Regions from separate parts of the Arthrobacter sp. T572 genome, predicted to be linked through region 1. Evidence: predicted binding sites of a transcription regulator. Region 1 holds the regulator's gene; the other holds the start of a gene.
The links. Region 1 encodes Rex, which represses fermentation and respiration genes when NADH is low (regulators of the CRP and FNR family bind a similar motif). Its sites were predicted from a motif close to CTTGTGAANNNNTTCACAAG; they were not measured.
Positions count from the first base shown of each region.

Region 1 (3,445 bases):
ACGCCCGCGTGATGATTTGCGGTGCTCAGGGGCGAAATCCAGCGTGTGATTCTCCCCCGCGCCGGACCGTGGAGGTACGGTGGAACCAGAACCACGCTGGGGGCAGGGTTTTGCTTTTCCCGGCAGAGGTACCAGCAGTCCACCCAAGCAAAGGAATGCCATGAGCAACCCTCCATACCCGCCGTCCAACCCCGGCGATTCCCAGCCTGAGCAGCAGGGCTCCCAGCCGTCCACTCCCCAGTATGGACAGACGCCCCAGTACGGGCAGCAGGCACCGCAGTCCGGACAGCCTTCGGCTCCCCAGTACGGACAGCAGGCGCCCCAGTATGGGCAGCAGGCCCCGCAGTACGGACAGCAATCGCCCCAGTACGGCCAACAGGCCCCGCAGTACGGGCAGCAATCGCCGTATGGCCAGCAGCCCTCCCCCTACGGCCAGCAGGCGCCCCAGTACGGCCAGGACACCAACTGGCCCAGCCAGCAGCCCGGGCCCAGCAGTGTTCCCCAGTTGGTCAACACCGCTTTCTGGATGATCATTGCCGCCGGCGTCCTCTCCGCCATCAGCTCCCTGGTCCTGGCCTTCTCCGGCGCGCAGCCGATGATTGACCTGATGGTTGCCGAGGCCGAACGGCAGGGACAGGAATTCCCGCCGGAGGCCTTCGAGGGCATGCAGGGCCTCTTTGCCGTCAGCGGCGTCATCGGAGCCATCATCTCCCTGGGTCTTTACGCACTGGTCGCCTTCCCGGTCCGCAAGGGCAAGAACTGGGCCCGCATCCTGGGCACCGTCTTCGCTGCGATTTCCGTCTTCGGCTTGACCAGCGTGTTTACCCTCGGTCCCACCTACGGCTTCCTCCAGCTGGTGGTGATCCTGCTGGGAGTTGCGGCCATTGTTCTGCTGTACCTGCCGGCGTCGGCTCCGTACTTCCGGAAGCAGCAAGCGTTCGGCAACCCGTACCAGAACCCCTACGGCCGCTAAAGAATCACGCACAGGGCGCGGACCCGGTAGAGCTACACAGCTTGACCCGGTGTCTGCGCCCTTTGTGCGTGGTAAGCCAGGATCTGGAGTTCGGTGGCCATATCCACCTTGCGGAGATTCACGTGGGGCGGAACCTGGAGGAGGACCGGGGCGAAACTGAGGATGCTGCGGATGCCGGCAGCGATGACCCGGTCGCATACTTCCTGCGCCACCGTGGCCGGCAGTGCCAGGACCACCATGTTGGTATGGGTGCGTTCCAGGACGCGTTCCAGTTCAGCGGAGTCGCTGACGCGCAGCCACCCAACCTCGTTGCCGATCACCATAGGATCGGCGTCAAAGATCGCAACAACGTCAAAACCACGGGATTCGAACCCCCCGTACCGCGCCAGCGCCTTGCCCAGGTTTCCGGCGCCGACGATCGCCACTTTCCAGTCATGGGTCAGTCCGAGCGCGGCGGCAATATGGCGGCTCAGGTATTGGACCTCATAGCCCACGCCCCGGGTCCCGTAGGAGCCCACGTAGGAGAGGTCCTTCCTGAGCGTCGATGAACTGACGCCGGATGCCTCGGCCAGCGCCTCCGAGGAGACACGCTCCACGCCCTCGGCCAGCAACGAATTGAGCGCGCGCAAATAGAGGGTCATCCGGGCCACGGCCGCGGGCGGGATCTGCTTTGCCGCAGGTTCGTTGTCTCCGGTTGTAGCTCCCGGGGACGGTTCCAGCGCAGTCACGGTGTTCTCCATTGCGTCGCTTGTTGTTCCACTCTATGGCTCATTGCCGGGCTCAACCAAAGCGGCCGCATGCAACCTAACAGGCTCAGGCTTCCATGACTTTCCTGATGGTGCGCTCCAACCGTTGCTCGTCGATCTTCCAGAAGTCGCGCTGCACGCCGTTGACCAAAACCACCGGGATCTCCTCGGCGAACCGGTCCCGGAGGTCGGGGTCGCCGTCGATCCCGCGCTCGGTCCATTCGATCCCCAAGGCGGTCGTAACACGCCCGACGGCGGCACGCGCCTCGGTGCACAGGTGGCAGTCAGCTTTGGTGAGGAGAACGATGTCGGGAGCAGCCATGACTCCACATTAACCCCGTCTCCTCTCTCACATCCCACCCCCGGCATCGCCTTTTGTGTGCCCTCAGCGCAGGACACCGGCAATTGACTAGACTCGAGGCATGCCCGAGGAGAAGAACGCCGCTGTCGCCGCGACTGCCCGAGCACAGTTGCACACCGGCGAAGCTGCCTTCTTCGACGTCGACAATACGTTGATGAAGGGCGCCAGCCTCTTCCACGTTGCGCGCAAAATGTACGAACGCAAGGCTTTCACGCTGTCACAGGCGGCGGGGTTTGCCTGGAAGCAATTCAAGTTTGTCCTGCGGGGCGAGAACATGGACGATGTCCACGCGGTTCGCGATTCCGCCTTGACGCTCGCGGCAGGGATCACGGTCGATGACATCAAGGCCCTTGGCGAAGAGGTCTACGACGAGATGATCGAGTCCAGGATTTGGCCGGGCACCAAAGCCTTGGCGGAGCAACATCTTCGGGTGGGCCGGCCGGTATGGCTGGTGACGGCAACGCCCATCGAAGTTGCCACGGTCATCTCCACCAGGCTGGGTTTGACTGGCGCTCTGGGAACGGTGGGCGAGATCGAAGGTGGCATGTACACCGGGCGGCTCGTCGGCGACATCCTGCACGGCCCCGCCAAGGCCGTCGCGGTCCAACTGGTGGCTGAGCAGGAAGGTCTGGATCTGGACCACTGCTGGGCTTACAGCGACTCCGCCAACGACATCCCCCTCCTCACCATGGTGGGCCACCCCGTCGTTATTAACCCCGACTCACGCCTGCGCAGGCACGCCCGGGAGAACAACTGGCCTGTGTATGACTTCCGTTCAGGTCGCCGGGCCGCAACCCTCGGCCTCAAGGCCGCCACAGTCGGCGGCGCCATCTACGGCTTATGGCGGGGATTCAGCCGCTTCCGCACCCGGCGCTGACCCTCTCTCACCAAAACCCCCACCCACCCCAACCCTCTCTCACCAAAACCCCCACCCACCCCAACCCTCTCTCACCAAAACCCCCACCCACCCCAACCCTCTCTCACCCCTTCATGGTTGGCGGCAGCAGCCTGTGGATAACTTCTGCACGCATCGGCCTTCCTGGGAAACAATGCCGGTATGCAAAAACCGTCGCCCCTTCCTACCCTGGTGACTTCTGCTCCCTTCACCCTCAAAGAGGCGCGAGCTGCGGGCCTGGAACAAAGGCAGCTCAGGAAAGAGGCCACTATCGAGGGTGTCAGTCAAGGGATCTATCGTCCCGCCGACTGGGACTTCAACCTGGCGGCTGCGGCACGGTCGCTCTCTGCCGCGAGTCCTGGTGCTTGGATATCCCATGTAACTGCTGCCCGACTTCATGGCCTCTGGCTTCCTCCTTGGCTTGCCGATTCCAATGAACTGCACCTCAGCAAGCCGCGAAGTCTGCCGTC
Region 1 covers NZ_JBRAZQ010000002.1:3,312,532-3,315,976, forward strand. Annotated here, with positions in the region: gene ACUYMZ_RS16510 (GtrA domain-containing protein) at 161-973, shown strand; gene ACUYMZ_RS16515 (redox-sensing transcriptional repressor Rex) at 1,006-1,713, opposite strand; gene ACUYMZ_RS16520 (glutaredoxin family protein) at 1,787-2,041, opposite strand; gene ACUYMZ_RS16525 (HAD family hydrolase) at 2,142-2,957, shown strand; gene ACUYMZ_RS16530 (endonuclease domain-containing protein) at 3,138-3,445, shown strand, end outside.

Region 2 (3,445 bases), 2.6 Mb from region 1:
AGGGTGACCTTCGGCAAAGCTGGCACACTTGGTAGCGTGCCAGCTTCCGCTTCTTTGCCTTCGCCTGATTCAACCACCGCGCCCTCCGTGGCCACGGCCGGATTTTCCTTCGAGGTGGGCCGGCGCCTGACGGAAACGTGCCCGCCGTCGTCCTCGCTTGTGGAGGCGAACGGGGGCGGGTTCCTGGGCCGCACCGGAACCATCACCACGCCGCACGGAACCATCCAGACGCCGGCGTTCATCGCCGTCGGGACCAAAGCCACCGTCAAAGCCGTGCTCCCGGAGTCCGTCGCCGAACTTGGTGCACAAGCTGTGCTGGCCAACGCCTACCACCTCTACCTCCAGCCCGGGCCCGAAATCCTCGACGCCGCAGGTGGGCTCGGCGCCTTCATGAACTGGTCCGGCCCGACCTTCACGGACTCCGGCGGGTTCCAGGTAATGAGCTTGGGCTCCGGGTTCAAGAAGGTGATCGACATGAAGAACGTCGACACGTCCGGGCCCGACGACGCCGTCGCCCCGGGGAAGGAACGGCTGGCGCACATCGATGACGACGGGGTCTGGTTCAAGTCCCACCTCAACGGCGACAAGCACCGTTTCTCCCCCGAGATCTCCATGCAGGTCCAGCACCAGATCGGGGCGGACATCATGTTCGCGTTCGACGAGCTGACTACCCTGCAGAACTCCCGCGCCTACCAGGAAGAGTCGCTGGAACGGACGCGGCTCTGGGCGTTGCGCTGCTTGGAGGAGCATTTCTCGTTGACTGAGTCCCGGGCAGGCAAGCCGTACCAGGCCCTGTTCGGGGTGATCCAGGGCGCCCAGTACGAGGACCTGCGGCGCAAGGCATGCCGCGATCTTGGCGCGATGCCCTTCGACGGGTACGGCATCGGTGGGGCGTTGGAGAAGGAGAACCTCGGGACGATTGTCCGCTGGTGCAACGAGGAACTCCCCGAGGACAAGCCCCGCCACCTGCTGGGCATCTCCGAACCGGACGACATCTTTACCGCCATCGAGAACGGGGCCGATACCTTCGACTGTGTCTCCCCCACCCGCGTGGCCCGGAACTCCGCGTTCTACACGCCGTCCGGCCGGTTCAACCTGTCCGGTGCACGGTACAAGAAGGACTTCGGGCCCCTCCAGGAGGGCTGCGACTGCTACGCCTGCGCCAACTACTCACGGGCGTACATCCACCACCTGTTCAAGGCCAAGGAGATGCTCTCCGCAACCCTGATCTCCATCCACAACGAGCGCTTCGTGGTGAAGATGGTGGACGACGCCCGCTTGGCCATTGAATCCGGGGATTTCTTCGAGTTCAAGGCCGAGACGCTGGGGCGGTACTACTCCTAGCTTTGCTTGGTGCCGGTGCCGGGTTCGCGGGAAACGTGCGACGGCGTTGGGAAGCTTCCAGCGGCCCCGTGCCTTTCCAGCGAACCCGGCGAAGGGCTAGGCCGCGATTGCGCCGTAGCTCGGCTCACGCTTCTTGATCCAGCCCACCACCAGCACGGTAATGGGCACGAAGATGAACTCGACCGCCGTCTTGTACAGGAAGCCCACCAGGACGTAATTGATGAACGAGCCGACGTCGGAGATGCCGATCACCGACGCCGCGATGCTGCAGAAAATCAGGGTATCGACGAACTCGCCCACCACGGAGGAGCCCATGAGCCTGGCCCACAGGGTCTTTTCTCCCGTGCGCTCCTTCATCTTGACCAGGATCCAGGAGTTGATGGTCTGGCCTGCGAGGAACGCCAGCAGGGACGCCAGGACGATTTGTGGAACGGGCCCGAGCGCGCCCTCGATGGCTGCCTGTTTGGCGGTTCCGTAGTCGTCATCGAAGCCGGGGAGGATGATGATCACCCAGTAGCAGAGCGACGCGAAGACACTCAGGGCGAACGAGGTGATGATGGCTTTGCGGGCCACCTTGAAACCGTAGACCTCGCTCATGACGTCGCCCAGGATGTAGGCCAGCGGGAAAAGAAAGAAACCGCCGTCAGTGATGATGGGCCCGAGCACCACGCCTTTGGAAGCGCCGATGTTGGAGAGGATCAGCACCACGGCCATGACCGCGAGCATGATGCCGAAGTAGGGGGAACCGATGGACGCAAAACGCGGTGCGGGCTTGCTCAAAGTACTGCCGGAAGGCGAGGGCATGGGTCATCCGTTTCGTAGTGGTTCGCGCAGGCGCTCTGCAACTCGCGGCGCCCCGCTGTATTAGCACTGGGGTAGTGGGGGCATCCTGCCCGGCACCAGCTACATTGTCCCACCCTCCGCACGCTCTCTCACCTTCCGCCCGGTTTCCCGCCACCCTCTCTCACCCAAGTGCTGTTGTGCCGCCACCCTCTCTCACCAAAACCCCGCACCCTGTTTGAACGCGTTCAAAACTTATGCCACACTCATTCTTGAACACGTTCAAGAATCTGCCGGAGGAACCAACATGGCCGCCAAGAGCGAACAAACACGGCAACTCGTAGCCGACGTCGCACTGAAGATGTTCCGCGAGGTCGGCTTCGAGAAGACCACCATGCGGGCCATCGCCCAGGAGGCCGGCGTCTCGGTGGGCAACGCCTACTACTACTTCGCGTCGAAGGACGAGCTGGTCCACGAGCTCTATCTCCAGGTGCAGGACGAGCATGCTGTCGCCGCGGCCGCGGCCCTGCACAACGTGCAGGATCTCACCGGCCGGCTCAAGGCCGTGCTGCACACCGGCATAGACGTCATGACCCCGTACCACCAGTTCGGTTCCGACTTCATCGCGACGGCGATCCGGCCGTCGTCGCCCGTTAATCCGTTCGGAAAGGCGTCCACCGCGGCCCGGGACGCTTCGCTCGCGATCTTCCGCACCGCCGTCGACGGTTCCTCTCCCGCGGTCGCCAAAAAACTGCGCGGGGAGTTGCCCGAACTCCTCTGGCTCGCCTATATGGGAATCGCACTGTTCTGGGTCTACGACACCTCCGAGAACCAGCGCCGCACCCGCAAGCTCATCGACGGCGCGGCGCCGCTGGTTGCGCGCGGGCTGTCACTGGCAAAGATCCCAGGCGTCAACAAGGTGTTCGACGACGTCCTGGGACTGGTCCGCAGCGTGAAGACCCAATCGTGACAGCCACAGTGGTGATCGCTGGAGCGTCGGGCTTCATCGGACGGTACTTCCGGCGGCGGTTCGCCGCGGAGGGCTGGCAGGTCCGCACCATCGGGCGGGACGCTTCGGTTGACGCCCAATGGAACGACGACGGCGGCATCGCCAAGGCGCTTAACGGCGCCGAACTGCTGATAAACCTCGCCGGACGAACGGTCAACTGCCGATACAACGAGCGGAACCGTCGGGAGATCCTTGACTCGCGGGTACAGACGACGCGATCGTTGGGGGTCGCACTCTCCCGTTGTGATGAACCGCCACGCACGTGGATCAATGCGAGCACCGGGACCATTTACCGGCACGCGGAGGACCGGC
Region 2 covers NZ_JBRAZQ010000002.1:709,193-712,637, reverse strand. Annotated here, with positions in the region: gene tgt (tRNA guanosine(34) transglycosylase Tgt) at 37-1,344, shown strand; gene ACUYMZ_RS04550 (queuosine precursor transporter) at 1,441-2,148, opposite strand; gene ACUYMZ_RS04545 (TetR/AcrR family transcriptional regulator) at 2,432-3,094, shown strand; gene ACUYMZ_RS04540 (TIGR01777 family oxidoreductase) at 3,088-3,445, shown strand, end outside.
Region 2: ACUYMZ_RS04550 (queuosine precursor transporter) is a predicted target of Rex. The motif match lies at 2,360-2,379, and genes of this name have one in related genera.